Regions from separate parts of the Ruegeria sp. HKCCD6119 genome, predicted to be linked through region 2. Evidence: riboswitches for the same ligand, from Rfam matches in the RefSeq annotation. Region 2 holds a riboswitch; each other region holds the start of a gene.
The links. A riboswitch is a leader RNA that binds a small molecule or an ion and turns the genes downstream of it on or off. The one in region 2 is predicted to bind cobalamin.
Positions count from the first base shown of each region.

Region 1: another riboswitch for cobalamin. It lies ahead of GS611_RS19800 (hypothetical protein); the one in region 2 lies ahead of GS611_RS12670 (DUF1636 domain-containing protein).
Region 3: another riboswitch for cobalamin. It lies ahead of GS611_RS16635 (aromatic ring-hydroxylating dioxygenase subunit alpha); the one in region 2 lies ahead of GS611_RS12670 (DUF1636 domain-containing protein).
Region 4: another riboswitch for cobalamin. It lies ahead of GS611_RS06910 (DUF1636 domain-containing protein); the one in region 2 lies ahead of GS611_RS12670 (DUF1636 domain-containing protein).

Region 1 is NZ_WVQV01000015.1:42,968-50,922, forward strand. Features, by position in the region: gene GS611_RS19765 (chloramphenicol phosphotransferase CPT family protein) at 1-174, opposite strand, end outside; gene GS611_RS19770 (SRPBCC family protein) at 224-691, opposite strand; gene nudC (NAD(+) diphosphatase) at 729-1,712, opposite strand; gene GS611_RS19780 (bifunctional 2',3'-cyclic-nucleotide 2'-phosphodiesterase/3'-nucleotidase) at 1,895-3,763, shown strand; RNA gene ffs (signal recognition particle sRNA small type) at 3,803-3,901, shown strand; gene rsgA (ribosome small subunit-dependent GTPase A) at 4,009-5,085, shown strand; gene GS611_RS19795 (hypothetical protein) at 5,125-5,958, opposite strand; cobalamin riboswitch at 6,116-6,337, shown strand; gene GS611_RS19800 (hypothetical protein) at 6,428-6,835, shown strand; gene GS611_RS19805 (dual specificity protein phosphatase family protein) at 6,827-7,339, opposite strand; gene GS611_RS19810 (DNA polymerase III subunit gamma/tau) at 7,478-7,955, shown strand, end outside.
Region 2 is NZ_WVQV01000004.1:232,609-240,563, reverse strand. Features, by position in the region: gene GS611_RS12685 (iron ABC transporter permease) at 1-670, opposite strand, end outside; gene GS611_RS12680 (ABC transporter substrate-binding protein) at 672-1,622, opposite strand; gene GS611_RS12675 (ABC transporter ATP-binding protein) at 1,639-2,412, opposite strand; gene GS611_RS12670 (DUF1636 domain-containing protein) at 2,409-2,765, opposite strand; cobalamin riboswitch at 2,863-3,060, opposite strand; gene GS611_RS12665 (D-lyxose/D-mannose family sugar isomerase) at 3,160-3,825, opposite strand; gene GS611_RS12660 (carbohydrate kinase) at 3,842-4,768, opposite strand; gene GS611_RS21170 (ROK family protein) at 4,800-5,858, opposite strand; partial or broken gene GS611_RS21165 (GH1 family beta-glucosidase) at 5,835-7,136, opposite strand; gene GS611_RS12650 (LacI family DNA-binding transcriptional regulator) at 7,133-7,955, opposite strand, start outside.
Region 3 is NZ_WVQV01000008.1:149,442-157,396, forward strand. Features, by position in the region: gene GS611_RS16600 (NAD(P)/FAD-dependent oxidoreductase) at 145-1,476, shown strand; gene GS611_RS16605 (hypothetical protein) at 1,430-1,975, shown strand; gene GS611_RS16610 (MFS transporter) at 1,975-3,198, shown strand; gene GS611_RS16615 (DUF3833 domain-containing protein) at 3,195-3,812, shown strand; gene GS611_RS16620 (DUF3833 family protein) at 3,809-4,351, shown strand; gene GS611_RS16625 (hypothetical protein) at 4,381-4,605, opposite strand; partial or broken gene GS611_RS16630 (IS5/IS1182 family transposase) at 4,907-5,059, opposite strand; cobalamin riboswitch at 5,133-5,337, shown strand; gene GS611_RS16635 (aromatic ring-hydroxylating dioxygenase subunit alpha) at 5,419-6,672, shown strand; gene GS611_RS16640 (hybrid-cluster NAD(P)-dependent oxidoreductase) at 6,678-7,760, shown strand; gene GS611_RS16645 (hypothetical protein) at 7,777-7,955, opposite strand, start outside.
Region 4 is NZ_WVQV01000001.1:1,380,227-1,388,181, reverse strand. Features, by position in the region: gene cobN (cobaltochelatase subunit CobN) at 1-2,445, opposite strand, end outside; gene cobW (cobalamin biosynthesis protein CobW) at 2,449-3,504, opposite strand; gene GS611_RS06910 (DUF1636 domain-containing protein) at 3,506-3,877, opposite strand; cobalamin riboswitch at 3,969-4,176, opposite strand; gene GS611_RS06905 (SLC13 family permease) at 4,403-6,259, opposite strand; gene GS611_RS06900 (hypothetical protein) at 6,449-6,832, shown strand; tRNA gene GS611_RS06895 (tRNA-Cys) at 6,889-6,962, opposite strand; gene GS611_RS06890 (protein-L-isoaspartate O-methyltransferase) at 7,188-7,841, shown strand; gene GS611_RS06885 (TolC family outer membrane protein) at 7,936-7,955, shown strand, end outside.

The DNA.
Region 1 (7,955 bases), on a different contig from region 2:
GTCGGACCAATCGAACTCGCCACGGCGATAGCGATCCAGCGGCAGAACACCAGAATCGCGAAGGTGGTCGATCGAGATATGCCAGAACGGCTTCTCTATCTTCTGCTGCAAAGCCCGCGCGATTGTCGATTTTCCACTGCTTGATGCGCCATGCAGAAAAATAATGTGCGACATCCGAGGTTTCTTTTCCAATCCTTGCCCCGATCAGCCCAGCGGACGCCGTTCACGCCCCGTGCAGGTGACGCTGTTCCAGTTCACGCGCAAACTCGCTGAACCGCACCTGGAATTGCTTGCGGAACTTTGACTGTCCAAGCTTCATGGACTGCAACAGCAACCGCGCGGGCAAGGACTTTGCGGCCAAGGACATCTCGATGCTCAGGCGTGTCCGGCGCGGAGACAAGGCCAGAAAATCTACTGTCGTCAGGCCGGTCATCCCTTTGCTGGCCGCCTCGAACCGCATTTGCGACGGCTTGTCGAAATCCGTCATCACCACCGACATCTGGCGCGGCTTTCCACGCAACTTGAATTCGGTTTTCCATTCAGTGCCGGCAACCACCATCGCATCAGTGTCCAGACGCCGCACGTCGATGCCACGACGCATCGCCATACGTTCGAACCTTTCGAAATCCGACACCATGTCGAACACCGAATTGATCGGGGCTTCGATATCTTCGCGCGCTGAAAACTGCATAATGACCTTTGCTGTTTATGGCTTCACCAGTTTTTCTTCAGTCCAGCGTATCCGCAAGCCAGTTCTGAAGCAGAAAATGAGCGATAGCCCCCTTGCGAGCCGGCAACAACCGGGGATGTTCGCCGGCAAATGCCTGCATCATTTCGGATTTGCTGACCCACATCGCCTCTTCGATCTCGACCGGATCAATAACGATGTCACGCGACAGGGCCTCGCCGGCGCATCCGAACATCAGGGATGCCGGGAACGGCCAGGGCTGGCTGGACAGGTACGACACCGCACCAACCGGTACGCCTGCCTCTTCCATCACTTCGCGGCGCACCGCCGCTTCGAGCGTTTCGCCGGGTTCGACAAATCCCGCCAGCAAGGAAAACATTCCCTCGGGCCAACCCGGAGACCGCCCCATAAGCACGCTGTCCCCATGCGTAATCAGCATGATCACAACCGGATCCGTGCGCGGAAAATGTTGCCCGCCGCATGACGGGCAACTGCGCTGCCATCCCGCTTGCGACATATCGCTGGCTGCGCCGCAGCGAGCACAGAAGCGATGTGTTTCGTGCCAACCGACAACCGCCTTGGCCGATGCGGCCAACTCGGCATCACGAGGCGACAATCGCGCCATGATCCGGCGGAGCTCGGCAAAAACATGCCCTTCAGGCAAGTCCGGGTGCTGCTGTTCGGATCTGTCCACGAACTCTCCCAGGCCGGTCAGATCCAATCCCTCTGCCCCCCAGGCCGAGATATCTGCGGCAAACAGGGGTGCGCCCTCTGCGCTCAGGCCCAAAAAAACCGGTGCTTCGATCACGCCGCCGGGGCCATCGCATACCAGCGGGTGGGTCATCTGCGTCAGGGCAAGCTGATCCAGCGCCGCACCCACGACCAGAAGCTTGCCTCGCCACAACAATATGCACCGCGCAGCAGGGTCGCCCGCCATCTCGGACAGCTTCTCTGAATCCCCACGAAGATGCGCTGCCCGATTCAGGCCCGAGCCGCCGAAAGTCACCTGCTCTGCGTTTTTCATTGGAATTCCTTCTGGTCTTGCGCACAGGGCTGCCATGTCTCAGGCCCTGTTGCAATGGCAATTCAAGGCGCAAAACGCAGGGACACGCCACCGAAAAGCCGCATGGCGGCCCCGGAAAAATCATCTAGACTGCGTTTTGATGATTTTAGCCCATTACCACACTCAAAAGCAGAACAACAAAAGTGAAGCAAACCCCATCGACGCAGGTGCAACCCACAAAAGACCGTGGCTGTATTCGTATTCTTGCCACCTCCGACGTGCATATGCATCTGACTGGTTTTGACTATTACGCGGACACACCGGACCCGACGCTTGGGCTGACACGCACCGCCAGCCTGATCCGCAAGGCCCGACACGAGGCCACAGACGCGCTGGTGCTGATGTTCGACAACGGGGATTCGCTTCAGGGAACGCCGATGGGCGAATGGGCCGTTCGGAACGACAATCCCCACCCGATGATGCAGGCATTCAAGGCGCTGGACTATGATGCGATTGGTCTGGGCAACCATGATTTCGGGTTCGGGCTGCCGACATTGGACAAGACCCTTGCACAAGCCCCGTGCCCGGTTCTGTGCGGCAATCTTCATCGGTCCGGAGAACACCAATCTTGGCAGCGTTTTGCAATCCTTGACCGTGTCGTTAGGGTGGGAAACAAGGATGTGCCCATTCGCGTCGGCGTGTTTTCGGTTCTGCCACCGCAGACAACACGTTGGGAAGAACACAATCTGAACGAAACCGTAGAGGCGGACGACATCGTTGTCGCGGCACGGTCCCTGACGCGTATCTTGCGCGAAAAGGGGTGCGATCTGATCGTGGCGCTCGCCCATTCCGGGCTTGGACACCCGGACGCAGCGACCGACATTGAAAATGCCGTTATTCCCCTGGCCGCGATCGAGGGCATCGACGCTGTCGTCGCCGGGCACACGCACCTGACCCTTCCCGCACGCACCGGCGCGCAAACCCCGAATGTGGATTACGTGAAAGGGCTGGTGCATGGAACGCCGGTTGTCATGCCCGGTTCGGCAGGCGCATATCTTGGAGTAATCGATCTGGCCGTCACCCTAGAGCCCCAGTCGGGGCTGCGTGTTGTCGACAGCCACGCCGAATTGCGCCCGGTTTCGGTGGGCGGCACCGCGATTGGCGAAGATTTGGAAATCGCGCATCTGGTTGAACCCGCACATCAGCAGACCCGTCTGGACATGGCCGCGCCCGTTGCGCGCGTCTCGGACACATTGCACAGCTATTTCAGTTTCTGTGCGCCGGATCGTGGATTGACGCTTGTGTCCGCCGCACAGGCAGCCGCGTTGCGCCCTTTTTTACACGGCACCACGCTTGCAGAGCTGCCGCTGTTGTCAGCCGCGTCGCCGGCCAAATGCGGCGGACGCTCTGGCCCCAGGCACTATACGGACGTGCCGCCTGGTGAAATCTGTCTGCGTCACGTGGCGGACCTGCATGTCTTTCCAAACGAATTGCGCGCGGTTCAGATCACGGGCGCGCAGCTGCTGGAGTGGTTGGAGATGTCAGCCAGCGCATTCAACCAACAATTCCCCGACGCCGAGGCAGAGCTATTCAACCGGGATCGGGCGGGGTACAATTTCGATGTCATCTTTGGCCTGTCCTATCAGATCGACCCGTCGCAACCGGCGCGTTACGATGTCGGGGGGCAAATGATCCATCCCGGCCACAGGCGGGTGCATCATCTGACTTGCGCAGGCCAGGCCGTGCAACCCGATCAGGCATTTGTCGTCGCGCTCGATAATTATCGCGCAAGCGGGGGCGGACATTTCCCGCATGTGTCGTCGGCCCCGGCCATCGATCTGCCCCCGCTGGATATCCGGGACATTTTGCGGGACTACATGACGCACCGCCTGCCACCCGACCCATTGGCCCGGCAACCTTACCCGTTCTCTCTGATGCCGAAATCGGGGGTGACGACCATTCTTCGGACCGGTCCCGGTGCGTTGAAGCATATCGACGAATTGAACAGGTTTGCCCCCAGGATACTGGAACCTGACGAAAACGGTTTTGCACGCATTCGGCTGACGCTCTGACGGGTTGTCTTTTGCCGAAGCCTTCCCTATATCCAAAGTCGAGAGGTTGGCGCGGGCGAGCGCCTCGCCAACCTGGTCAGGTCCGGAAGGAAGCAGCCACAACGAGCCCCGCTTGGGTCGATGTCCAACCTCTCACTTTACGAACCTTGGCCGCAGGAGGGCTTTATGATTGTAGCAAAGATCCTTCGGGCAGCACGGTTCTGACCTCACGGTATCGACTGACTGCCTGAATACATGACCCGGGGATGAGCGATCGCCATCCGTCGGGAGTGCTGTTTCTGACGACAGGCAAACCAATGTTTCTTGCACTTTCGGACCTGGGATGGTCCTCTCACTTTGCCGCGCAACACGCGGCTTATCCTTCCTGCACGCCTTTTCGCATCACTTCCGTTCATCGGGACCGCCTGATAGGGCTTAACCCTGACGGCGAAGTCCCGTTACTGACCCCCGATCAAACGACCGGCAGCTATGCTGTTGGCGATTGGGTTCTCGCCGATGACGACAAACGCGTGCGCCATTTGCTCGACCGGCGCAGCCTGCTGCACCGACGCGCCGCGGGTACAGGCGCCGCGACGCAACTGATCGCAGCCAATGTCGATGTGCTGTTCATCGTCAGCTCGTGCAATGCCGATTTCAAACTGCCCCGGCTGGAACGATATCTGGCGCTCGCGCATCAGGCCGGGTGTTACCCGGTCGTTGTTCTGACGAAGGCCGACAAATCGGCGGACCCCGACAGTTTCTCGGGGCAGGTGCAATCTCTGGATCCGTTCCTGACGGTTCTGGCGATCAACGCGCTGGACCCGGCAGAGGTTGAAAAGGTTCTGTCCTGGTGCCCCAAAAGCCAGACCGGAGCGCTGGTTGGATCGTCGGGCGTTGGCAAGACGACACTTGCCAATACCATGACCGATCAGGATCTCGCCACCTCGGACATTCGCGAGGATGACGCGCGGGGCCGGCACACGACGACCGCACGCGCATTGCACCGGATGCGCAACGGTGGCTGGTTGATCGATACACCCGGAATGCGCGCGTTGCGCCTGCTGGACGCTCGGGACGGGATCGACGACGTTTTCTCGGACCTTGCCGAGTTGAGCCGGGACTGCCGTTTTTCGGATTGCCAGCACAGCTCCGAGCCCGGATGTGCCGTGCAAAAGGCAATAAGCCACGGCACGCTTGATCCGGCTCGATTGGACCGGTGGCGCAAGCTTCGGCGCGAAGATCAGCGCAATTCTGAAACCGTCGCGCAGTCCCGGGCGCGGGACAAAGCGTTCGGCAAGATGGTCCGTGGCGTCATGAAGGAAAAGAAACTTCGCAACCGGTGATCGTTGGACGGTGCCCGGCCCGTCCTGCGCCGCGTCTGATCAAGCGATCAGTCGCGGCCAAACCGCTGCATTGCGCCGGGCAAATGCTCCGATATGACCAACCTCGGGCAACCCGAAATCGGCAGGGCTCAGCAGGTGGCGGTTGGCATCGGGGCCGTAAAGATCCGCAAGCCGCCAAACCGCTTCCGGCGGCACCATCTGGTCGTCCTTGAAGGTGTACAAATCCACGGGCGTTCCAGAATCCTTCCACTGCGCGGCAGGTAACTCATGCCCGATTTCAGGCACATAGTTCAAAGGCGCCGTACACCATTTGCGCCACTGCCAATAGACCGATGCCGGCAGATCCGAGCCGAACCCGATCGCCTTTCCGGGAAGGTAGCCAAGGGCTCGGGCCAAAAGCGGGGCATGACCATACCAGAACAATCCTGCCAAACCACGATAGGGCCATGGATGGTCGCTTAGGGTTACCAGCCCCGAACACACACAGATCATGCGATCAATCAGATCGATATCCGGCTGCACAGGCCCCAACATCGCGCCGATCGAATGGCCGATGGTCCAATGCTGCGAATCGGGAAACCGTCTGCGCATTTCTGCCCGTGCCGCGGGCATGTCGATCAAGGCCCAATCCGCCATGGTCGCACGCGAATCTTTCAGGCGGCCGGTCAAGGAATGCCCGTAATCGCGATAGTCATAGGTCAGGCAGGCCATACCCCGCTCGGCAGCAAGCCATCGTGCGAAATGACGGTAATAATCGCGCGGCACACCCGTTGCACTGTTCAGCACGACGACGATTTCGGGCGAAGACAGCGGGCTGTACAACCGGGCAGACAGTGTTTTCTGCCCGGACGGAAAGCGAAATTCTTCGGTCATTACCGTTTGCTCTGTGTCCAACATGATCTCTGGCTTTGCGCTTGGTAAATCCGGTTTCCGAACCTCAACGCCCTCGACACTATGCATGAACCAACACCGTATCCAGCATGACCAAGCGTCCGGTCAAAAGATCGGCTTGACTCGATGCGTGCTCAAACGCTAGCGGTTGTGTGATGGTTTCCGGCCTCCACAAGGGGTCGGGATGAAAAGGGAACACGGTGCGGTATTGTCTGGTCATGCAGGCAACAACCAAATCCGCGACTGCCCCCGCAACTGTAAGCGGTAAGCGATGCCGAAACACCACTGGCCCAAAGGCTGGGAAGGTCGGCAAAGCGATGACCCGCAAGTCAGGAGACCTGCCATCGGAAACGAAACCGAAACTCGGGCGGGGTGTCCGGGCAGGTCCTGACGGCATCACGCTGTCCCACCTGTCCCAAATATCCTGTCCACCAAGCGCGGAGGGCGCAGGATGATCTGGAAGACAAAGACACATGAATTCAGTGCAACAGTATGTCAGCGGACGGGCAAAACCTGTCCCGCTTTGGCGCGGCTGGCGCGCTCGATATCCGAAGCCATGGCCCAGGCGACCTCGGCCACAAGTGACGATTTCGAGATTGAGGGCAGCAGCGAGCTGTCACATTGCAGCGAAGGATGTCATGCAATTTTCCGCGCGCAATCAGACCGCATTCGTGTCTTTTGCGGGACGCAGCCCGAAACCGCGATTGAGCCGCTGAACGGCTATGCCGACCTGATCTTCGGAAACACGTTCAGCGCGATGCCATCCGGCGTCGTGAAAACCCCACCCTGCGCGATGATCGAAGTTTCCACGATCCGGCCTCGAAAACCTGCTTGCGCGCCCGCGCAGATTTCAATCTGAGTCCAGACTGACCTGTGCCTGGGCACGCCGAGAGGCCCAGGCCAGTTGCGCATCCGTTTCGACGGCGCAAGGGCGCACCGCCCGCAATCGTTGCAGCGCCGTGTCCGCGCCTTCGCCGCATTCGACCATCAGCCGCAGGACAATCATACCTGACCTGCCACAGCCCCCGCGGCAGTGTACCAATACGCGACCTCCGCCGGACAGCGCGTGCCGGGCCGCGGCGCTGACGGACGGCCACGCGTCATCAATCGCTTTTGTCGGCGCTCCGAAATCTTCGATCGGCAGGTGAACCCATCGGCTGGCGCGGCTTTGAATATCGCTTCCAAATTCCTGCGCCCCGTCCTGAAGCATTTCGACATCCGTCGTCATCGAAACAACAAGCCCCGGCTGCCAGGCTGCGATCATATCCAGATCGCTGGAGTAATCTCCGCCGCGTCCGGGCATCGAGGTCAGCGCCAGCGTTCCGCCACCGACTTGCAGGGCGTAGATCACCAACTGCGACATGAATCCTGTCCTCCCCAAAGAACTCTATACAAAAATGAGCCATTAAATCCGCTGATGCAGTTTAGTGCGAAAGCGACTCGTTTCTAAATCAAAAATCATCGCGCCACGCTGTGGACGCGGGCAACGGTGGCCACTACGCTGTGCCCAAGCACCGAATCCCAACGAGAAGACATGACAGACAGCTCCAGCCCCGCCTATCAGGTTCTCGCCCGCAAATATCGCCCGGAAACCTTTGCCGATCTGGTGGGTCAGGATGCCATGGTGCGCACCCTGAAAAACGCGTTCGCGGCCGACCGGATCGCGCAGGCCTTCATCATGACCGGCATTCGCGGCACCGGCAAAACCACGACAGCAAGGATCATCGCCAAGGGCATGAACTGCATCGGACCCGACGGAACCGGTGGCCCCACGACCGAACCCTGCGGTCAGTGTGAACATTGTGTCGCCATCATGGAAGGCCGCCATGTAGACGTGATGGAGATGGACGCCGCCAGCCGTACGGGCGTCAACGACATCCGCGAGATCATTGACAGTGTCCGCTATCGCGCCGCCAGCGCGCGTTACAAGATTTATATCATCGACGAGGTTCATATGCTCTCGACCAGTGCGTTCAACG
Region 2 (7,955 bases):
TCAGCAGCGCGTCAAGCCACCGACTGCGATAAAGTGAATAGCTCAGGATCAGGCCCAGTCCGATCAGGACAAGCGGGAATGTTTCCCATCTTGCCAGTCCCAGGCCGCCAAGCATCCAGAATATCACCGAATGAGCCGCGCGATTGTCGCCAGAGAAAATAAGGTAGTTGGTGATTGCGGAAAACAGAAAGGACACCGCCAGACCAGCCAGGATCAGTTTTTCGGGTGCGCTCGTACGCAAGCCCTGAACCAGCGCCAGAACAATGCCGGACGCGATCAGGCCACCGCAAAATGCTGCCAGCGGCAACGTCCAGATTCCCAGAACATCCCCTGTGACGGTGATCACCAGAACGGCGCCGGCAGCAGCACCCGAGGACAGACCGAACAGAAACGGATCTGCCAGATCGTTTCGCGTCGTTGTTTGCAGAACGACACCAACGACGCCCAGACCCGCACCAATCACGGCGGCAAACAGGGCGCGGGGCAGGCGAAGGTCGAAGACGATCCGGTGCAAGGGCGACATGTCTCCTTCCACCATACCGGTTCCGAGGCCGATGGCCGAAAAGACTTCGCGCACGGGGATTGGGGTGGTCCCATAGACGATCGACAACAGCAAAAGGGCGGTCAGAACAACCGCCCCCAGCACTATCAAACGGCCCAATTGGACCATATCAGTTGGTCTCCGGGTGCATCGCCTGTGCCATCTTCTCGATCGCCTCGATATTTGCCGGGCCGGGAGTCAGCTCTTCGTAACGCAGGCCAATCCAGCGCTCGTTCTTTACCGCGTCCGTTTGTGACATCACCGGGTGATCCTTGAGGAACTGGAAAGTGTCCTCTGCGCCGTTGCCGGACTGATAGTCGAGCAGCACCAGAAATTCCGGGTTAGCCGCTGCCACAGCTTCCCACGACGTGCGGCCCCAGCTGGTATCCAGATCATGAGTTACGTTCTCACCGCCAGCGGCTGCGATCATCGCATCGGGAATGGCGAACTTGCCGGCGGTAAACGGAGCATCGGCCGGTCCGTCCAACAGGAATACCCGCGGCTTTTCCAGATCGGCTGTTTTTGCTTGAATGGCGGACAACTTGTCCTTCCAGCCGGCAACCAGCGCCTCGGCCTTGTCTTCGACCTGCATGACCTTGCCCAGGCGCAGAACGTCATCAAACAACAGGTTCATGCTGGCTTCGGGGCGATCCTCGTCCAGATGCACGCAGCTTTCGGTCAGGATCATGGTCTTGATACCAAAGGGTTCCAGCGTGTCGGGCGTGACATCTCCGCCGGGTTTCATGCCATAGTACCAACCGGCAAAAAACAGATCAGGTTCGACGGCCACAAGGTTTTCAATCGTCGGGTATTTGGGGGCAAGCTCTGGGATGTCGCCGCGCTGAGCATCAAAGTCAGGGCTGGTTTTGTACCAGCCCGAAATCCCGGTAAGTCCCACGATCTCGTCCTGAAGGCCGAGTGCAAAGGCCATATCCGCCATGTTCATATCATGCACGACCAGACGTTCCGGCGCCGAGTCAAAAACCAGCGGTTCGCCGCAATTGTCCACGGTGACGGCTTCCGCTGCCACGCCACCTGCCAAGCCAGCGAAGACAACCACCGGCCAGAGTTTCTGCATCATATGTAAGCTCCTGTTATTATGACAGTTTCCGTTTTCGGATGTCCAGTGCGGGGATCATGCGGCCTTCGTGCTGAAAGCACAGATAATCCACGCCGAATGTCTCACTTACCCGGTCTGGGGTCAGAACTTCGCCAACAGGCCCGAACCCCGTCAGGCGCGTGGCTTTCATCAACGCCACATGGGTGGCGAATTCCGGGATCATGACCAGATCATGGACGATCATGACGACCGTTACCCCCAGATCAGCGACCAGAGACAGCATGTGCCCCTTGGCATCGGGGTCCAGATGGTTGGTTGGCTCGTCCAGAAACAGCAAGGACGGGTTCTGGGCCAGCGCGCGCGCGATGTGCGCGCGCTGACGTTCTCCGCCGGACAGTTGACCCATCGTTTTGTTGGCAAAATGCAACAGCTCGGTCGTCGTCAGCACCCGTTCAAGATCAGCCCTGTGCTGAGTCACCGAATGTTCGCCCTGAATCGGGATTTGCCCCAGCGCAACGTAGTCTTGCAGGCGCATCCGCCCGTCGGGCATTTCCTGCTGCCCGACCACAGCAATGGAGCGGGCACGTTGGCGGGCGGACAGGGTCCGAAGGCTTTGTCCTTCTATCCAAACATCGCCCAACGCAATCCGTTCAATCCCGCACAGCAGTTTCAGCAGAGTGGTTTTGCCGGCGCCGTTCGGCCCGGCGATTGCCAGAATTGATCCTTCTTCCAGACGAAAGGACACATCCTGCAACAGGATGTCGCCATTGAGCGCGTAGTATTCCAAATTCTCTGCAATCAGAAAACTCATGATGACCCCCCGAAAGGTAAAGCGGGAATTCGCGATAAGGTCTTTGCGAAAAGGGCAGGGGGGCGGTCCGAGGCACTGGTCCAGCCGTCGTCGCTGTCGCCGAACTGGATCGCAAATTCGACCAAGGCAGACAGATCGCGGGATGTCGTGATATCGCCAAACAGGTACTGCGCTTTGCCCGGGGCCTGAAATCCGACGGTCATGGCCCGTTCACAACCTGCCATGCAGGCCACCATTCGGGTTTCAAAACCGTCAGGCAACCGGGCATCCAGCGCGTCTTGTGCGGCTTCGGCAGACATCGTCCCCTGACATGTTGAACAGATCAGAACGTAGTGATCAGAATAGCAGGTCATTGCCTTCTCCGTCGTTTGCCAGATGCAGACAGAGGGCACATACCCGGATATTACGCAAACGCGCCATCAAGCCTCCTTCCGAGACGCCCCGCCTCGGGTTGGTTCATAGTGTGATGGCAGGTCTCCTGACTTGCGGGTCGTTGCTTGGCCGACCTTCCCAACCCTTTTGGGTCAGTGGTGAAGTGGCGTCGCTCACCGCTTACAGTTGCGGGGGCAGTCACGGACTTGGCACATTCCAGCGCCGCACCGTGTTCCCATTTTCATCTCTTACGGAACCATCCCGCTCAGCTAGTCCGGCTACGCCTGACTTGTCAAGCGGCAGGCGAAAGGGTGGTGGACGGAATTGCAACGGTTGAGCCAGCGATCCTGCTGCGCCAGCCCGGACCGAACGGTGTCAATAGTCTGATACAAGAAGAAAATCCGGTTCGGTATCTTCCTCAACCTTTGAAAACCGTGGGATTGGCTTTTCAAACACATTGTCCGTTCGGTCGTCATTCACGGTCGATACCTCGCCAATAAGGCAATCACCGCGCTCGGCCCAGAAAGCGTGCCAGATGCCGGGCATCAGAGTTACGCTTTGCCCCGGCTTCAGCCGCAAGTGCTCTTCGGGTTGCAAGGTTACAGGGCAGGCATCGCTTGGGACCGTCACCGGGTTGTCGCGGTCGACGCCACCGTTTGGATCCGACGCATGGATTTCCAGAACGAGATCGCCGCCGCCCCGGTTGATGATGTCTTCTGCCTTGATGATATGCCGGTGCATCGGAGAAAGCTGATTTTCTCTCGAGATCAACAGTTTTTCCGCATAGAGCATCCCGCGCCCGGATTTCAGATCCTTCGCCTCACCATTGCGCAAAGTGAATAGAAACAGTCCAAGTTCATCAAAACGGCCCTGGGCGTAATCGGTAATGTCCCATCCCAGCCCGCGGCTGCGGATCGTTTCGGCCAGAGGGCTGCGCATTTTCTCGGGCGACCAATCCGCAAAGGGTGGCAACACGGCACCGAAGGACTGAATGAACGCCTGTGCCCGGGTCCTGATACGGTTGATTTCGGATCGTTTCATCATGCCGTCCCACAGATCAAAGTTCGTGCGCCCAGGGGGGTTCTGCCCCGGCTCGGGAAACGGTCACGGCCGCCACGTCAGCGCCCAGTTCCATGGCTGCTTGCAGGCTTTCAACCGTCAATCCGCGCAGACCTGACTTGGTCAGATGCCCTGCGCGGCTGAGCTCGGTCAGAACGCCGGCGTTGAACGTGTCACCTGCGCCGATCGTATCGACCACTTCAACGGGCTTCACGGGAACCGAGACTTCGGAACCATCCGCCAGGTAACCGTGCGCCCCGTCGCTGCCACGCGTGACGATGACAATGGAAGGACCCGCCTGCAACAGCACAGACGCTTTCGCGGCTTCGGATTCAGCGCCCGGAATAATCCAATCCAGGTCCTCGTCTGAAACCTTTACGATATCCGCACGCGAGATCATGCGGTTCAAACGCGTCCGAAACCGGGTTTGATCCTTGATGAAATCCGGGCGAATATTCGGGTCCAGCATCACCGCACGGTCGGAACCGTGGCGGTGCAGAAGGGCGGCATATGCATCTGCGCAAGGTTCACACGCAAGGCTGATTCCGCCGAGATACAGGGCAGAGACAGCGGGAAGCTGATCGGGCATGTCCTCGGGCAGCAACATCCGGCCTGCGGTGTTTTCATCAACAAAGCTGTAAGACGCGTGTCCATCCGAGAGCTGCACAAAGGCAAGCGTGGTAGGGCGGTCCGAGATGATGACATGTGTCGTGTCCACATGGCTCGCTTTCAGCGCATCGATCAGTTGCTGGCCGAACATGTCCGATGACAAACCTGTCAGCATCCCAACCGGAACACCCAGACGTCCCATCGCGACGGCAGTGTTCAGAACTGCACCACCAGTATGTGGTACAAAACCAATTGCGCCCGACGCGGTCGGTTCTGAAATCATATCTATCAGCGCTTCACCACAGCACAGGATCATGTCTTGGTCCTTCTTGGTACAGAGAATTCGGTCAGTCTGGTTGCTGTCTCAGCGCGTTCTTGCAGAAGTTGTTTGCGCCGATGATCCCGAACTCTGCCTGTTCAGACACGTAAAGGTTCAGGGAGCGGCGCAAGTCGCTGAAGCGGCCGCCGCCGTTGAACGCATCCTTGAAGTTGTCGCTGAATAGCCAGCGGTTTTTCTCGGCAACGCCGCCGACGAGGAAAACGCCTCCCTCTGGCATCAAGGTGACCGCCAGATCACCCATCAAAGCACCCAGATGGGTGGTAAAAATCTGCGCTGCTTTTTCGGCGACCAGATCGGTGCCGTTGCGGGCATCGTTCAGAATGTCCTTTGCAGAGCGCGCCTGAGTCCGCGCCTGACCGGCTGCCAATTCAACCGCCTGATACAGGATCGGCAGGCCGGTTCCGCTCAGGAACATTTCTGCTTCAAGCGCCAGGCTGTCGCCAAAGAAACAGCCCGGTGCGATGCGACGTGCCGCCTCAAAGATATCAACTTCGTCGCGATGGCGCGGGTACAGGCCGACGTGCCCGCCTTCGCCGGAGACCGTGTGATACCTGCCTTCGGAAAAAAGCAAAGCACCAACACCAAGCCCGGTTCCGGGCCCTACAACCAGCCGTGTGCCAGCGGGCGGCGTCGCCTGACCCTGCAAGACCGCAACATCCGACCGGGTCACCTCGGCCACTGACCACGCCGCAGCGGTGAAATCATTTATGACAAAAGTGCGCTCTGCTCCTGTTGCTTTCGTCAGCTCGGTTTCCGAAAGATCCAGGTTCGCGTTGGTCAACTGAATCGTTCCGTCCCTGACCGGCCCGGCTCCGGCTGCTACGACGGCCTGTGGGTTGGTTCCGATCTCGTCCCTGAGGTCATGGAACGCCTCGAGCAGATCTTCCAATGTCCCCGTCGGGTGTTTCCGAAGATCTGCCAATTCTCCGTTCGTAACAACGCCCAGACGTGTGTTCGTACCGCCGATATCCGCAACCAGGTTCCAATGCTCATGCACGGCACCGAATGGTTGCGCTAACGGCTGAGAGACACTCTGACCCCCGGACAGGGCGGATTTCAGCGCCATGAAAGACGCTTTGGGCGTTCTCGCAAGTGTTTCGAAATCCACGTCCACCAGTCCAAACCTCTTCTCGTACCCGAAGGCCCATTCATAATTGTCCAGCAGCGACCAGACAAAATAGCCATCCACCGGAACACCTTGTGCCAAAGCGTCCAGTACGGCCGCAAGGTGCTTGTCGAGATAATCGATACGATCATCGTCCTGCACGCGCTCCTCACTCGCCATACCGTTTTCGGTGATATAGATTGGCAGGGCGCCCGTATAGTCTTTCCTTGCTCTGACAAGAAAGCGGGTTAGGGCAGAGGGATCGATTTCCCATCCCATCTGCGTTTTGGGTAACGGTCCGGTAACCTCTTGCAGGCTGGGCCAAGCGGTGTCCGCCGGGGCTATCAACTTTCGGGTATAGTAGTTCAACCCGCACCAATCGACTTGTGTGCCGATGGTTTCAAAGTCGTTCTGCCAGCCCTTGGGCAAGTGCGACTCCAACCCCTCCAGGGCTATTTGGGGATATTCCTTGTTGAAAACACCGCCAAGGAAGAACCGGTTGTAGATCGCATCGTAGCGATCTGCCGCAAGCCGCGCATCTGCGCTGTCATCCGCGGGCTCGGACCATTCGAGGTTGAACACGGCACCCAGATTGCTCATCCCAAGACTGCGCATGGTCTGAATGGCCCGCCCGTGGGCCAACAAAACGTGATGCATCGCCCGGGCCGCGGCGCGGATATCGCGCAGACCGGGCGCATGGTGGCCTTCAAAATGGCTCAGCCAACTGACGCACCAGGGTTCGTTGATCGGCGCGGCACTGAACATCCGGTCTCCGATCCGACCCATGATGACCTGTGTATAATCCGCGAACCAATCCGCGATGTCGCGATTGCACCATCCCCCCTGATCCGCAAGCGCTGACGGCAATTCCCAATGATAAAGCGTCACACAGGGGCGGATACCGCGCTCCAGCAGGGCGTCCGCCAATCGGTCATAATAATCCAACCCTGCCTGATTGACCTGACCACGCCCGTCGGGCAGTACGCGTGCCCAGCTGGTTGAAAAACGATAACAGTCAAACCCGGCCTCGCGCACCAGATCGAAATCCTGCTCGAACCGGTTCAGGTGATCGCATGCGACGTCTCCGTTTTCCCCGCGCACCACGTTGCCTGGCGACGCCGCAAAGGTATCCCAATGAGTTCGCCCCGCCCCGCCCTGTGCGTGGCCTTCAATCTGGTACGCAGAAGTGGCAACACCAAAGAGAAAATCTTTGGGAAAGTCAGCGCGTGCGTATTTCATGGTTGCACCCTGTTGGGTGCAGGGCCGGTTGACCTACCAACGACCAGCTCGGCCTCCAGCAGCCTGGTTTTGACGGGATCATTCGGGGATTTGATGCGCTGGATCAACATGTCAGCCGCCATTTCACCCGCCTGACGGACGGATGAGCGTGTTGCCGTGAAAATCGGAACATCCTGCCCGTTCTTCAAATAGGACAGGTCGTCGTCATGGGCGATCACTGACACATCCCTACCCATCTCAAGCCCGTTTTCGGACAGCGCACGCCGTACGCCGATGGCAGAGATCATCGATGAACACAAAATAGCGGTCGGAGGGGAATCGAGGCGCAACATGTTCTGCGTTTCGTGATGGCCGTAAACCTCTGTCATTTCAGCGCTGCGCATCAGATTTGCATCGGGCGCAAGCCCGGCCTGACCAAGCGCCTCAAGATATCCGTCGCGGCGGCGTTGGGCAAAATCCATATCTTCCAGACCGTTGATCAGAGCGATACGGCGATGGCCAAGGTCAATCAGAAAGCGCGTGGCGCGCATGAACGAACTTTTGTTGTTCACGTCGATCCAGTCATACTGAGCGTCGACGCCGGTCGAGCGTCCGTGCACGATGAATGGGACGCCCATGCGGGTCAGGACTTCGATCCGTGGTTCGTTTACTTTGGGGCCTTGCAGCACGACTCCGTCCACCGCGCCGCGTTTAAAAAGACTCCGATACGCTTCTTCAATCGAAGTGTCGTCGGCATTGGTGAACATCATGTCATAGCCATGTTCAGCGTATTTCTTTGCGGCGCCGGCGACGAAATCTCCGAAGATCGGGTTGACCATT
Region 3 (7,955 bases), on a different contig from region 2:
TTCGGATCAAAACGGTGGCGCAGGTCACGGAAGCTCAAACCAGACGCCACAAGGTAGTGCATCTGTTAAAAACTTCTAATCGGATTGATCCACTTGTGCCTACCCTGCGTATCTTCTTGTAAACTGTCACATAAAGAGGCTGGAATGTTCGACGAACCCCGGGGTGTACGGAAGAAAATCGCGATTGTAGGTGCAGGCATTTCGGGTCTTTCCGCCGCTTACTATCTTTCAAAAAACAACGACGTGACAGTCTATGAGGCCGAGCCTCGGCTTGGTGGCCATGCCCGCACGGTGATGGCCGGAAAGAACGGGGATCAACCGGTCGATACGGGCTTTATCGTCTTCAACTATGCGACATATCCCTACCTGACCCGGCTGTTTGATGAGCTCGGCGTGCCCGTGATCGAAAGCGAGATGAGCTTTGGCGCGACAATCGACAATGGCCGCATTGAATACGGGCTGAACAATCTGCGCACACTGACCGCTCAAAAGCGCAATCTGGCGCGTCCGGCTTACTATAAGATGATCGCTGATATTCTGCGGTTTGGCAAAGAAGCCCCCGGAGCCGCCAAGGACGATGACACCACGATTGGCGAATTGGTGGACCAGCTGCGGCTGGGTCACTGGTTCCGGCACAATTATCTGATGCCGATGTGCGGTGCCATCTGGTCCACGCCGGTCGAGTTCGTGGATCAGTTCCCCGCACGCTCTTTGGTACAGTTTTTCCGCAATCACGCTTTGCTGGCAAGTGGTCGCGCAAACCAGCATCAATGGTACACGGTCAAAGGCGGCAGCATAGAGTATGTCCGCCGGATCGACGCAGCCCTTCGTGCGCGGGGGGCAGAAATACGTCTGGCCAGCCCCGTTCAGAATATATCCCGTGACGAGATGGGCATCACCATCCACAGCCAGGGCGCCGTGGATCAGTTCGATGAAATCATCCTGGCCACCCATTCGGACCAGTCGCTTGCCATTTTGGGTGATGGCGCGACCCCCGCGGAAGCCGCTGCATTGGGCGCAATCCGCTACCAGCCCAATATGGCCATATTGCATTGTGACCCAGGTCAGATGCCAAAGCGGCGCGCCTGTTGGTCAAGCTGGACCTATCGATCGCAAGCCGGAGACGTGGGGGTAACCTACTGGATGAACCGGCTTCAGAACATTCCGGACAGTGACCCGCTGTTTGTAACGCTGAACGCTTCATCAGAAATTCCCGCGGAAAAGATCTATGACAAAGTCGAATTTGCCCATCCGGTCTTCGACAAGGCCGCGCTGAAGGCGCAAGGGCAAATCCGCGAGATGCAGGGACAGAACCGAACCTGGTTTGCCGGTGCTTACAACCGGCACGGATTTCACGAAGACGGGATAGCCAGCGCGATGCATGTCGTTGCTCGAATAAATGGTGCCCCGCAAACCATCGGAGCTGATAATGGCATTCTTGGGAAAGACCCGGCCCTATCTGTTGCCGCAGAATAAGGCGATATGGCGCACAGCGTTTCTTGCACTTTCCTTGCTGATCCCCAATGGGCTGATCGCATCGCCGGTCACGGAAGAACTGAACGGTGCCCAACTGCGCGGAACCGCGACGTTCCGGTATCTGGGTTTGCCGATCTATGACGCCAAACTCTATACGCCCAAAGGTGCGCCGTTCAGTTGGAGCGAAGATATCGCCCTGCAACTGACTTATCGCAAGAACATCAAGAAGAAAGCGTTGGTCAATTCGACGCTTGACGAGATGGACCGCATCGGCCGTTCAGCACCGGTTCGCGACCAACTGAACCGGTGTTTCAAAGCCGTGGCAAAAGGGGACAGCTATCTGGCGGTTTCTGATGGTCCCGACAAGGTCAGTTTCTGGTTGAACGGGCAAAAGACGTGCACCATGGCGCATCCGGGCATCAAGCGCAGTTTCATGTCTGTATTCTTGGGAGACAACACGAGGTCCGCGTCCTTCACGCGCAGGCTACAGGGGCGGTGATGCTCTATCCCCGGGTCAGTCTCTATGCGCTGATGCTCGCTGCGGCGGGTATCCCGCTTTATATCCACTTGCCGCGCTTTGCAGCCGTGAACCTGGGTATTGGCCTTGGGGTCATTGGTACGGTGCTGCTGGTGATCCGTTTGGTGGATCTGGTGCAGGATCCGCTGATCGGTTGGGCAATCGACCGATGGCCCGGCGGCCAGCTTGCATTTGCCGCGATGGCGGCTTTGGGGCTGGCGATCGGGTTTCCCCTGCTTTTCAATCTGCCGCAGGGTGCCAGCGTGCCGGAACTGGTCGCGATCCTGATCTTGCTGTTCTCGGCATACAGCCTGGGAACCATCCTTCTGTATGGTCGCAGCGCAACTCTGGCGAAGCGAACCGATCCGAAAGAGCTGATGACACTGGCCGCCTATCGTGAAGGCGGGCAGTTGACCGGAGTGGTCATCGCAGCCAGCGCTCCGGCCCTGTTGGTTGCTTTCGGGGCACACTCCCAAGGCTACCCCGCATTCGGCGCGTTCCTGGGGCTTCTGTCCGTTGTGACCCTGATACTGACGATCCCGATCTGGCGACGCAGACCGATCACCGGATCAGGCCTGTCCTTTGCGGGTCTGGGTCAGGCCGGTGGCTTGCGCCTTCTTGCGCTGGCTTTGGTCAACAGCCTCCCGGTTGCCATAACCTCCACCCTGTTTCTGTTTTTTGTGGAAGACCGGCTGCAACTGCCGGGCAAGGCGGGTCCTTTGTTGATCCTGTTCTTCCTGAGCGCAGGCGCGAGCGTTCCGCTCTGGGCAAAGCTCAGTAACAAAATTGGCCCGAAACAGACTCTGATTATCGCCATGCCGCTCTCGATCGCCGGCTTTATCGGCGCTGCCACACTGAGTTCAGGAAACCTTGCGGGTTTTGCAATGATCTGTCTCGCCTCGGGCGCGGCGTTGGGCGCGGATATGGTCGTGTTGCCTGCGATGTTCTCGATCGTGCTTACCCGGGCCGGGCTGAACGCATCAGCCGCGTTTGGCATCTGGTCCTTCGCTGGCAAACTGGGCCTCGCCCTGGCTGCCTTTTTCACTCTGCCGCTGCTGGAACGCAGCGGTTTCACCCCCGGTCAAACCAATTCAGCACAGGCGCTGGATACACTCAATCTTGCCTATGCGGTGCTGCCCTGCATCCTGAAAGTCGGAGCGTTCGGGATGGTGTTGACCCTGCCCACCGAGGTCACAAGCAAATGAACGCTTTCACCATCATCCTTCTGGTCCTTCTGACCGCTGTCTTCATCCGTGCAAGGCTGCTGAGCTTTCGCGCGCAATCGCCGTCCGATTACAGTGGCACCGGGCCAGATTTTTCCCTGAAAAAGCACCTGAACGGAGAGATCTTGTCCGAGGGCCTGATCTATGGCCCCAACGGCAAAATGTCGAACAGCTTTGTCGCGCGCATGTCCGGCGAATGGCAAGGCAACTCGGGCACGCTGACCGAGTACTTCACCTATTCCAACGGAAAACAGATGACCCGCAAATGGTACCTGACGCTGGGAACTGGCAACACATTCACGGCAATGGCGGATGATATCGTGGGCGAAGGTCGGGGCATTATCTCGGGGTCCACGGTGAAACTGACCTATCGTATCATTCTGCCAGATGACGCTGGTGGACACACACTGGATGTCACCGATTGGATGTACCTGACAGAAACCGGCGTCATCATGAATCGGTCCGAGATGCGCAAGTTTGGCGTCAAGGTCGCGGAACTGATCGCCACAATGCGTCCAAGCCCCAGATCGAAACCGATGCATCCAAGTGGGTCAAACGGGTATGACGCGACTTTGGAAGGGAAGCCGTTGCAATGATCACCTTTCGCTCTTTCATCGCCTGCATTGCCATCGCAAGCCTTACACTTCTGGCGGCCTGCTCCAGCAAACCGAAGGTACCAAAAACGTTTCTGTCGGACCGGCAGTTGAACCTGGAAGAGTTTTTTGAGGGTAAAACAGTGGCCTACGGTCAGTTTCAGGATGTTCTGGGAAATATCCCCCGCAGATTCACGGTTGATATCGACGGAACATGGGACGGCGAAACCCTGACCCTGGTCGAAGACTTCGTCTACGACGATGGCGCGACGGAACAACGCATCTGGACATTGACCAAAACCGGAGAGGATACGTGGACCGGTACGGCGCCTGGCGTGCTGGGCACCGCCAGCGGGATTGAACGCGGGGATACGTTCAACTGGAAATACAAGATCGACCTGCCGATCAAGGACGGGACCATGCGTGTCAAATTCGACGACTGGATGTGGCTGCTGGATGACGACCGTCTGCTGAACCGCGCGTATGTCTCACGCTATGGCGTCCGTCTGGGTGAAGTCATCCTGTTCTTCGAGAAGAAATAGGGCCGTCAGGCCCGGTTTCATCACAAAAGTCAGTAGAAAATAAACTCGTCCACCAATGCTGTCGTTGATCCCTTGACCTCACCGGCCGTGTTTGCCCTTGGCCCGTCCGAGGCTGCGCCCTCGGCGCGTTCGCCGCCCTCGACCTTCAAGCGCGCGCGTTCTATCTGCCCCCAGAGGAAAAACAGACCATCCCGTTTTCCCATGAGGCGCGAAGGAACTGTTGTCCGCAAAACACCTGTTTTCGGTTTTGGCATCTGCTCTCTTACTGCCTCCGGTGTTTTCCACCATTTTCGGAAAACGTAATGGTTTTTCCCGAAAAAGACAATTTTTTATGGACAAAATGAGGTTTTCTACCGTCCGTTGACAGGATGGACTGACAACTCTCGCATGACGGATATTCGCCTTCTTCACCTGCCTCATGGCAAGCCAGCACTATCCCAAACGGATCAACTTCACCCAAAAGGGTTTGCTGCAAACCTCCTTCACTTGGCCTGACTCTCTCTTTTCCAGCCATGCTCAGGCGACGTGCAGCGTTTCGTTTCTGAGCAGAGCAGCCGGGCTTTCGCTGTCACGGCTGGGGGACAATTTGACGGCGCGGATGTCAGACGTGGCCGCATCCATCGCAAAGCCCACTGGCCCCTGCAGAACGCCGTGCTGGCGGGCTTGCCATGCCCCTGTGCCAAGGACCGTGATCCCGGCGCCGTCCACTCAGCCGGAAAATTTCCATGTCTGTTTTGAAACCGGAAATGTCGCAAGCATTTCAGCGCCCAAGCAGGTAGAAAGTAGGCTGCCATCGTGAGGTGCCGCTGTTTGATTCTCAGACCGCGGAGAATTGGGAAGCCGGTGGAATTCCGGCGCTGCCCCCGCAACGGTAAGGAAGGTCAGGTTCGACAATCAACCACTGGGACGAGGATCCCGGGAAGGTGTCGCAACCGGGTGCAAGCCCCTTTCAAGTCCGGAAACCAGCCTTGCAGATATGTCAAACCGCGGGTGGCGGTGGGGGCACGGGTTTCGGACGTGGTCCTCGCGCGCCTCCGGACGGTTCCTCCCTGTCATCTGCCCAAGCAATGCCGCGGGGCGCGGCAGGAGAGCCAGAAGTGAACAATGTCCAAAACCTGTTGGCGCGTCGAATCCCGGGCTATGCTCTGGAACGGGCCTTTTACACCGACCCCGAGATCTTTCAGACCGACCTGGAAACCATCCACTATCGCGAATGGCTCTTTGCCATTCCGGCCTGTGAACTGCTGAAAGCCGGCGACTATGTAACGTACAACGTGGGTGCCTATCGCGTGATCATCGTGCGCGGCGCCGACAACCAGATCCGGGCGTTTCACAACACCTGCCGCCATCGCGGCTCGATCATATGCAAGGCAGCAAAAGGCAACGCGCCGAAGCTGGTTTGCCCGTATCACCAATGGACCTACGAGCTTGACGGCTCTTTGCTGTGGGCCCGCGACATGGGGCCGGAGTTTGATCCCAGACAGCATGGTTTGAAGACGGTTCATTGCCGCGAGCTTGCCGGGTTGGTCTATATCTGTCTGGCGGATGTCGCCCCGGATTTTGACACGTTTGCCAATATCGCGCGCCCGTATCTTGAGCCGCATGATCTTGCGAATGCCAAGGTCGCATTCGAAAGCTCAATCATCGAGAACGGCAACTGGAAACTGGTCTGGGAAAACAATCGCGAGTGCTATCACTGCGGCGGCAACCACCCTGCGCTGTGCCGGACCTTCCCTGATGATCCGGGCGTGACGGGGATCGAAGGCGGTGAAACCCCAGCCTATATGCAAGCCCATTTCGACAGGTGCCAGTCAGCGGGTATGCCATCGCAGTTCTATCTGCACGAGGACGGCCAATTCCGTCTGGCGCGGATGCCGCTGAAAGAAGGCGCCGAGAGCTATACGATGGACGGGAAATCCGCCGTGCGCCGCTGGTTGGGCCGGTCGCCCTTTGCGGATGCGGGATCGCTTTTGAAGTTCCACTATCCGACCACGTGGAACCACTTTCTTGCCGATCACTCGATTGTTTTCCGTGTTACGCCGATCAGCCCGACAGAGACCGAGGTCACGACCAGATGGCTGGTCAACAAGGATGCGGTTGAAGGCGTTGACTACGACGTGAAACGCCTGACCGAAGTCTGGGTCGCCACGAATGACGAAGACCGTCAGGTGGTCGAGGACAACCAGCAGGGCATCAACAGCCCGGCCTATGTGCCCGGCCCGTATTCAGCCATTCAGGAATCCGGCGTACTGCAATTCGTGGATTGGTATTGCAGCACAGTGTCGGCCCGCCTGACCCCTGACTACATGGCGGCGGAGTAAGTCTGATGAAAGATCTGGACACGCTTTCATCAGCCGTTTGGCAGGATGGAGAGATGCTGGAATGTGTTTCGGTCGTGCCCGAGATGCCGAACACCGCCAGCTTTTCGTTCCGGGCCCCCTCTGGGGCGCAGTTCGCCTATCACCCCGGTCAGTTCCTGACGCTCGAGATTCCGGCGCCCGGCCAGCCCGGGGGAGTCGTGTATCGCACCTACACGATCTCATCGTCGCCATCGCGGCCGCGGTCGATCACCATCACCGCCAAAGCGCAACCCGACAGTATCGGCACGCGCTGGATGCTGGACAATCTTCAACCCGGCATGCGGCTCAAGGCCATTGGGCCTGCGGGCCTGTTCACCAACGCACTGAGCGATGCGCGCAAGTTCCTGTTTATCTCGGCTGGCTCAGGCATCACACCGATGATGTCAATGACCACCTGCATGTGGGACGAAGGCCGCGATCTGGACGTTGTCTTCATCAACTGCGCCAAGCGGCCATCCGAGATCATCTTCCGCCAGCGCTTGGAACAGATGGCCAGCCGCACGGATGGTTTGGACCTGAAGTTCGTGGTGGAAGAGCCGGACCGCTACCGCCCATGGACGGGATATCAGGGGCAGTTCAACCAATTGATGCTGGGCCTGATGGCGCCGGATTACCTTGAGCGCGAAGTCTATTGCTGCGGTCCCGAGCCCTTCATGCAAGCGGTGCGCGACGCGCTGGCCGGTCTTGGTTTTGATATGGACAACTATTATCAGGAAAGCTTCGGCGCGCCGGTGGAAACCGAGGCGGATCAGCCCGAGTTGGATGACGTTGTTCTGGACGACGACAGCAGCGCCGAAATCCTGTTCGCGACCTCGGGCGTGACGGCCAAGGTTGCCGAGACCGACACGGTGCTTGCCGCCGCCCGCTCGGTTGGCCTGAACATTCCGTCAGGCTGTACCTTCGGCGTGTGCGGTACCTGCAAGGTCAAGAAAACCGCTGGCGAGGTCCACATGGTCCACAACGGAGGGATCTCGGAAGACGACATCGACGCGGGGTACATTCTGGCCTGCTGCTCGAACCCGATCGGCAAGGTCGAAGTCGAGGTTTAGGCGCTTCGCATCCCGATCAAAGCCGCAGCGTGGCTGACACCCGCTGCGGCTTTCGGCGCGTTTTTTCTGCCCGTTGCAGAATCCGGGCCGGATTGGGTTGCCGGACGTCCGGCCCTTTCAGAACTTTGCCATCTTCACGCAGAACCAGCTGCCCGTCTGCTCTGGGTTTCGACATGTGCGAGGCGTGGACCTCTT
Region 4 (7,955 bases), on a different contig from region 2:
CGGCAGAACCTCGATGCCGGAAACCCTCTCGGACCCTTTGTCCCACACGGGTTTGACGCCCAGCAGGTGCAAGGCCATGGCGAATTCCTCGCCCGCCGTGCGCATGGTGGCTGACCCCCACAGATCGATGATCAGCCCCTTCGGGTAATCGCCTTCTTCCTGAAGATGGCGCCGCACCAGTTCCTCGGCCAGTTTCACACCCTGAGCATAGGCCGCACGGGTCGGAACCGACCGCGGATCGGTGGTGTAAAGGTTCCGCCCGGTGGGCAGAACATCTGACCGGCCACGATAGGGGGACCCCGAAGGCCCGGCATCAATCCGCTTGCCTTCGAGCGCTTTGATCAGCGCGTCGCGTTCGGCGTTGGCCGAAGGGGCCGGATCGAAACTGCCCGTCACCTCGGGCACGCGCCCAAAGATGTGCAGCCCGTCGCCAAACTGGCTTTCCTTGATGTCACAGACAAAGCGGTCGATGCGGGTGATGGCCTCGGCGGTGCAGGTTGCCTGATCGAGGCCGAGATCGCTTTCCAGCCCTATCGCCTGCGCCTCATCACGGATATCTTCCTGCAAGCGGTCGCGGCGTTTGGGGTCAAGCCCGTCGGCGTTCGAAAACTCATCCAGCAGCGATTCAAGCCGCACCATCCGATCCGGCGTGCCACTTTCCTTCATCGGGGGCGGGATGTGGCCCAGTGTGACGGCTCCGATCCGGCGCTTGGCTTGCGCGGCCTCGCCCGGGTCGTTCACGATGAACGGGTAGATTACAGGCAGATCGCCGATCAGCGCCTCGGGCCAACAATCGGCAGACAAGGCGACCGATTTTCCGGGCAACCATTCCAGCGTTCCATGCGCGCCGATATGGATCAGCGCATCGGCACCCAACCCTTTGCGCAGCCACAGATAGAAGGCGACATAACCGTGGCGCGGGGTGCGCAAGAGGTCATGATAGTCGTCATCCCGCAGCTCGGGCGTGCCGCGTTCGGGTTGCAGCGCGACCAGCGCCTTGCCGCGCCGAAGCGCGGTGAAATGGAAGGCCCCATCGGCACAGGCCGGATCATCCTCGGGCGCGCCCCAAACGGTGTGCAGATCAGCGCGCAGGGTCTCGGGCAATTCCGCAAGCGCATCCTGATAATCCCCAAGCGACCACGAAATCCGTGCGTCCAGAAGAGTGTCGGCAATCGGCTCGCCAGTCGCGATGTCATAGCCTTCTTCGTCAAGATCGGACAGCATCGCCTGGGCCGAGGCCAGCGCGTCGAGGCCAACCGCATGGGCCATCTGCCAGTCTTTGCCGGGATAGGTGGACAGGACCAACGCAGGAATCTGATCTGCCTTGGGTTTGTCGTTCAGTGCAAGCCAGCCCGATACACGGTCGATGATCGCTTCGATCCGGTCCGGTTCGGGACGGTGTGCAAAGCGCGCGTATTCCAGATGCGGATCGCGTTTTCCGGGTTCCTTGAAAGACGCAACTCCTGCTGAGATCCGTCCATCCACCTCGGGCAGTACCACATGCATGGCAAGATCGGCCGGGGACAAACCGCGTTCCGCCTCGGCCCAGGCTTTGCGGCGCGAGGTGGCGAGAGCGACCTGAAACACCGGCACGCCTGCAGCGTCCAGAGGCGACGTTCCCGACGCGCCTTTTCCCGAAAACGAAGTGGCGTTGACAATGGCAGATGGGTTCAGCGCAACAACCTGTTCCCGCAACCATTCGGCGGCTACAGGCGCCTTGAGAGACGGGGCAAACAGGCCCACCGCCGCGTATCCACGGGCGCGCAGGCTGCGGATCAGGGCTGCGATCGGGGCGGTGTCTGCCGAGGTCAGGTAAGCGCGGTAAAAGGTGACGAGGATTCGTTTAGTCTTGCCTTCGAATGCGGTTTCCACCGGGATTACGCCGCGATCCGGACACCACACGCCACTTTCGGGCAAGGTCTTGGCGCCCATCACCGGACCGGCATAAAGCCCCGCCGCCAAAGCCATCTGCGCCAGCGCGGCCTGTGCCGCGACCTCGCCGCCGGTATCGCACAGATGCGCCAGACGCCGCAGGGTCGAGACCGGCAGGGTGGAATAGTCATCCAGCCGCGTGTCCTCGCGCCCGTCGGCGGGCAGCACCGCCAGTGCGATGCCCTTGGCCTGCGCCAGCGCCAGAACCTGCTGCAACCCATAAGCCCAGTAGGGCATCCCGCCGATCAGACGGATCAGAATGCCCTTGGCGCCTTGAAGCGTCTGTTCGACATAGGTATCGACCGACAGCGGGTGTTTCAGAGCCGTCAAATTCGCCAGCCGCAGGGTCGGCATTCGCCCTTCCGGTCCGCCACCACGATGCCAGCCCGCCGCGAAAGCGCCTAGGTCGCTGTCCGAAAAGGACAGCACCACCAGGTCCGCCGGGCTCTGGCCCAGATCGGTTGGGGTCTCGGTTTCCTCGAGCCCGTGGCTTTCGCGAAAGACGACGTGCATGGCTTACTCGGCGGCCTCACGCACACCCACGAGGATTTCGCGGATTTCCGCCTCTTTGATATCGTCATGCTCGGCGATGACGACCAGACGCGAACGGCGTTCTTCACCGGGTTCCCACGGGCGGTCATACTGGTGACGCACGCGGGCACCCACTGCCTGGACCAGCAGGCGCATGGGTTTGCCCTGAACGGCGGCATACCCTTTGACGCGCAGGATGTTCAGTTCATTGGCCAGGCGTTCGATATTGGCGACCAGTTGGGCCGGATCGGTCTGCTCGGGCAGCTCGACGATGATGCTTTCGAAATCGTCATGCTCGTGATCGTGATGGCCGTCGTGATGCGAGGGTCGGGCGTCCATGTCATCCTCGGCGGCGGCTTCCAGACCCAGCACAACGCGCACGTCCACGGCACCTTCGGCCACTTCGACGACGGGCAGGGGGCGCGGCGCCTCGGCGGCGATGATCTCGCGCGCTTTGGCCACGCCTTCTGGGCCGGCGAGGTCGGGCTTGGTCAGCAGGATGATGTCAGCGCAGGAGATCTGATCCTCGAACACCTCGGACAGGGGCGTTTCGTGGTCGATCGAGTCATCGGCCATGCGCTGCGCATCCACTGCTTCGACATTGGGCGCGAAGCGGCCTGCGGCCACGGCCTCGGCATCGGCCAGGGCGATCACGCCGTCGACGGTGATCTTCGAGCGGATGTCAGGCCAGTCGAATGCCTTGAGCAGCGGTTTCGGCAGGGCCAGACCGCTGGTTTCGATCAGGATGTGATCCGGGCGTGGCTCCAACGCCATCAGGGCCTCGATGGTGGGAATGAAATCATCTGCCACGGTGCAACAGATGCAGCCATTGGCCAGTTCCATGATGTTTTCCGCCGGGCAATCAGGAATGGCGCAGGATTTCAGGATGTCGCCATCGACGCCTACATCGCCGAACTCGTTGACCACGACAGCAAGGCGCTTGCCCTGTGGGTTCTGCATCAGGTGACGCACCAAAGTGGTCTTGCCCGAGCCCAGAAAGCCGGTGATCACTGTGACGGGGAGTTTTTCGAGGTTCGACATGTCAGGCTCCAATGGGGGGAATGCGCGAGGCACAGTTCTTGCGAAAATGTTCGGGGCGTTCGCGCCATTTCACCAAACCATCTTCGGTGGCCAGATACTTGGTCGCGCCGTCGACGATGACGTCGACATGATCTGTTTCGTTCAGGTTTTCATACACGAAGGTCCAGCGGCCCGGCCCGCGCAACACGATCGAACAGCCTTGATCACAGTTTGACAGGCATTCAACGGCTTTCAGGGTGACACCGTCGGGCAGGTCCGCCTGTTCCAGAGCCTTGTGTAACAAAGCGCCCGGGCGTTGCGTGTCATCTTCCACAGGCAGGCCGCGACGGCAGGTGGTACAGACCAGCAACTCGACTGGTGCGGTATCGGTCATGTCTCTCATCCCCCCAAATCCTCTTCGCGGGGGACGGGGTTTCATGCGGGCCACGAATGGTCATGGACCCGACACCGGAACACCCCGCCCGGTTTCAACTTCGGTTGTTGGCAGGTCTCCCGGCTTGCGGATGCCAGAGGCGGGCCTCTGTCGGATGTCCCGCCTTCCCGGCTTTCGGGCCAGTGGCATTGGGCATCCTCTCCGTTCACGGTCGCGGGGGCGGCTGCGTTTGGCGGCAAGACCGTTGACGCATTCCCTTTTCATCGGCTGTCACCGACACCAACGAAAGGGACATGCGGCACCGCTGGCCTGCTTGTCAAGCGAGTCGCGCGCAACAATGATGCAGAGGCATGGAAAGCGACCTGTGGGCGTCGATGGGCGGCATGGCGTGCCGGGCTCCAGCCCGAGATGGGCCGGGCGACGAACAGTATGTTAGCAAGGGGCGTAGACTATGGTGAACGGGTGCCTTGACTGAACGTGTCAAGATGATGGGAAAGACCACCGAACACCCCGGATCCTCTTGCGCTAATAGATGACGTTGATCATGAGCAGCGAGACGACCAGAAACAGCGCCGTCATTATTCCGCCGGAGCGGACGAAATCCATCACCTTGTATCCGGCCGGACCCATGATCAACGCGTTTACCTGATGGGTTGGGATGATGAAGCTGTTCGAGGTCGATATGGCGACCGTCAGGGCAAAGACGGCCGGGTTTCCACCCGCCGCCACCGCAATCGATACTGCCAGAGGCACCAGCAGGACCGTGGCCCCCACGTTGGACATGACCAAAGAAAAGGCCGTCGCCAGAATGGCGATGCCGGTTTGCAACGACCAGAGCGGCCAGCCGTCCAGAATTATCATGATCTGCTGGGCGATCCACGCGGCCGTGCCTGTGTTCTGCACGGCTTGTCCCAAAGGTATGAGGCAGGCGAGCAGGAATACGGTGTTCCATCCGACCGCGCGGTACGCCTCGTCCACGCTGAGCACACGGGTCAGCATCATGCCCACCGCGCCGGTAAGAAGACAGAGTGAAAGCCGGACGTCCGTGAACAGGATCAACGACAGCGAAATGGCGAAGAATGCCAGGGCCCAGCCGACTTTTTGCGGCCTCAGCTCGTCCTGAGGAAAGTCTGTCGTCACAACGACGAAATCCGGATCTCGTTTGATCCGCATCAGGTTGTCCCATCTGGTATGGGCCACAAGCATGTCGCCCGCCTGAAACTTTTCGAGCCCGATCTGAGTGGATTCGTGATCCTCGGTCTCGACATGGCTCAGCGTCTCTTCGCCGCGGTGAATGGCCAGCAGCGACATCCCGTAGGTCTTGCGAAACAAAAGCTCGCGGGGGCATTTGCCGATCAGCTTGCTGTCAGGCGTGATGACCACCTCGGCCACGCCTGCATTGGTTGGGGCGAACTCTTCGACGAAAATGTCCAAGTCCGGAAGAACGGTCAGCCCGTATTTCTCGGCGAACTTCTCGACCTCCCAACGGCGGCCGACGATGGCCAGCCGACACGGCGCTGCAATTTCCGCTGTCAAAACCTGAACCATCGAGGTTTTGCCGCGATAGAAGGTTGAAATGATGTACAGGTGGTTTTCGTGGTTGATGTCGGCCAGAATCTCGCCGACCAGGGGGCTGTCCTCGGGCACCACGACTTCGAACACATCAGCTTTGAGGCCATAGACCCTTTGCAGGTATTCCTGTGTCCCTTGTCCGGTACCCGTATTGTCAGGTCCTTCAGCCTCGGGCAAAACCCAGCGTCCCAACAGCAGAAAGTAACCAATTCCCGTCAGGATCAGAACCGCACCGATCGGCGTGACCGAGAACAGGCCGAAGGGCTCCATTTTTTGAGAGGCCGGCAGACTGTCATTTGCCGTCAGGATCAGATCGTTCAGCAGGATAAGAGGAGACGACCCCACCATTGTCATTGTGCCGCCCAAAATGGCGCAGAATCCCATTGGCATGAGCAGGCGCGACAGCGGTATGCCTGACCGTGTGGAAATTCGGCTGACAACCGGCAGAAACAGAGCAGCGGCGCCGACATTCTGCATGAACGAGGATATGACGCCAACGGTGCCGGAAATGATTGGTACAACCCTGCCTTCGGATTTGCCGCCGTATTTGAGTATGACGGCAGCCACCTTGTTCATGATCCCCGTCTTGTCCAGACCGGCCCCGACGATCATGACCGCAATGATCGAGATGACGGCATTGGATGCGAAGCCGTCGAACAGAAGGGTGACATCCGCCAGATTTTCCAGCCCGGGCGCGTAGCTGAGCAAGCCTATGAGAACCAGAACCAATATGGCGGAAAGGTCGATCCTTATGATCTCGGAAACGAACAGAAAAACGGTGAAAGCCAGAAGGGTGCAAACGACCCCCATCTCGAAGGTGAAGGCAATATGTTCCACAATACGTCCAGAACTTTTTCTTTGTTAGAGTCCTAGTTCATCTCTCCCGACTTGTCATGAAGTTTCGTTTTTCGGCGATGTTGAGACATAATGTTGCTCAATGGTTGCTGTGGGAGCAATGCTTTCGGGAACCCCGTTTGACGAACACGTCAGAAAGAAGGATTGACCAAATTGCATGAAGAAACCAGCACGTTTCGTACCGGCGCGATGCCGTTCCAACCAGGTCGAAGCAGCACAGGTAATGGCGGGTCAATTTTAGCCACGAACAACAGACAATCCGACAGCTTTGTTTGCAGTACCATTCTGCCGCCGCCTGAACCGCGCAAAAGGCCGGCTTGGCCGTCCCTGATCGCAAACTGCGCACAAGAATGGTTTACACCTAAACGGGCCGGACAAATAATTCAGGTCACCAATTCTGATCATTTCGAGGTGAAGATGCCAAGGAAGTACGGCGGGGTGTTGCCTGAACGCAAGCTGGCGGCATATGCCCAGAATGCTCGCTGTCGGATGGAACAGAAGAAGATCGCAACACGAAAAATCCAATAGTTGGTTGGATATTGAACCTCGAGGAGGGAAAAAGTATCGCAAGTCGTTGGGGGTATTGGAGGCGAGTACCGGAATCGAACCGGTGTACACGGATTTGCAATCCGCTGCGTCACCACTCCGCCAACTCGCCTTTTCAAGTAAAATCAAATACTTGCCGTGGTGTGCGTGGGGTTTTAGCAGCTTTCCCAAGGGGCGTCCAGAGGATTGCGCGCATTTTTGACGACCAGATTGAAATTTGCCGAAGCCCGCAACCGCAAACGCACAGGTGCAAGGGGGTTGCGTCAACAGGGCCGTTGCTGGGCGTTTCAGGATGTGGCAAAAGCCGGGTAACTTTGGGAATGACTCGAGAGATCCTATGACAGATTTCGCTGCCCGGCGCCGCACTATGGTTGATACGCAAATCCGGCCTTCGGATGTTACAAAGTTCCCGATCATTGAGGCGATGTTGAACGTCCCGCGCGAAAACTTCGTGCCTGACGCACAGCGTGAGGCCGCCTATGCCGACAGTGTGATCGATCTGGGCAACGGGCGCTGTATGCTCGAACCGAGAACGCTTGCTAAAATGCTGGATGCGCTCAACATTTCGAACGACGAGATGATTCTCGATATCGGTCCGGCGACGGGGTATTCCACTGCGGTTGCCGCGCGTATGGCGCAGTTGGTTGTTGGTGTGGAAAGCGACGACTCGCTGGCGTCCGAGGTGCAAAGCCTATTGGCTGAGGCCGATGTGGACAATGCCATTATCCACGTCGGTCCTTTGGAGCAGGGTGCGGCTGAGCACGGCCCTTACGATGCGATCATGGTGCAGGGCGGTGTTGAACGGATTCCCGACGCCCTGTTGGATCAGCTCAAGGAACATGGCCGGATTGCATGCCTGTTTGTTGAAGGCAATCTTGGAACTGTGCGGATCGGTCGAAAGACCGGAGGCCGGGTCAGCTGGAGGGATGCCTTCAACGCCAGTGCACCGATACTAGAGAGCTTTTCGGCGGAGTGTGCATTTTCGCTATAGTTCGCCGATAGATTCTGCTGGCGCCTTGATTAGTTGAAAAGAAGACCGCAAACTGCCTTCAGGGCAGTGTAATTTCGTTTGAGAGGATTTCGGTATGCGTGGTTCAGCGACAGG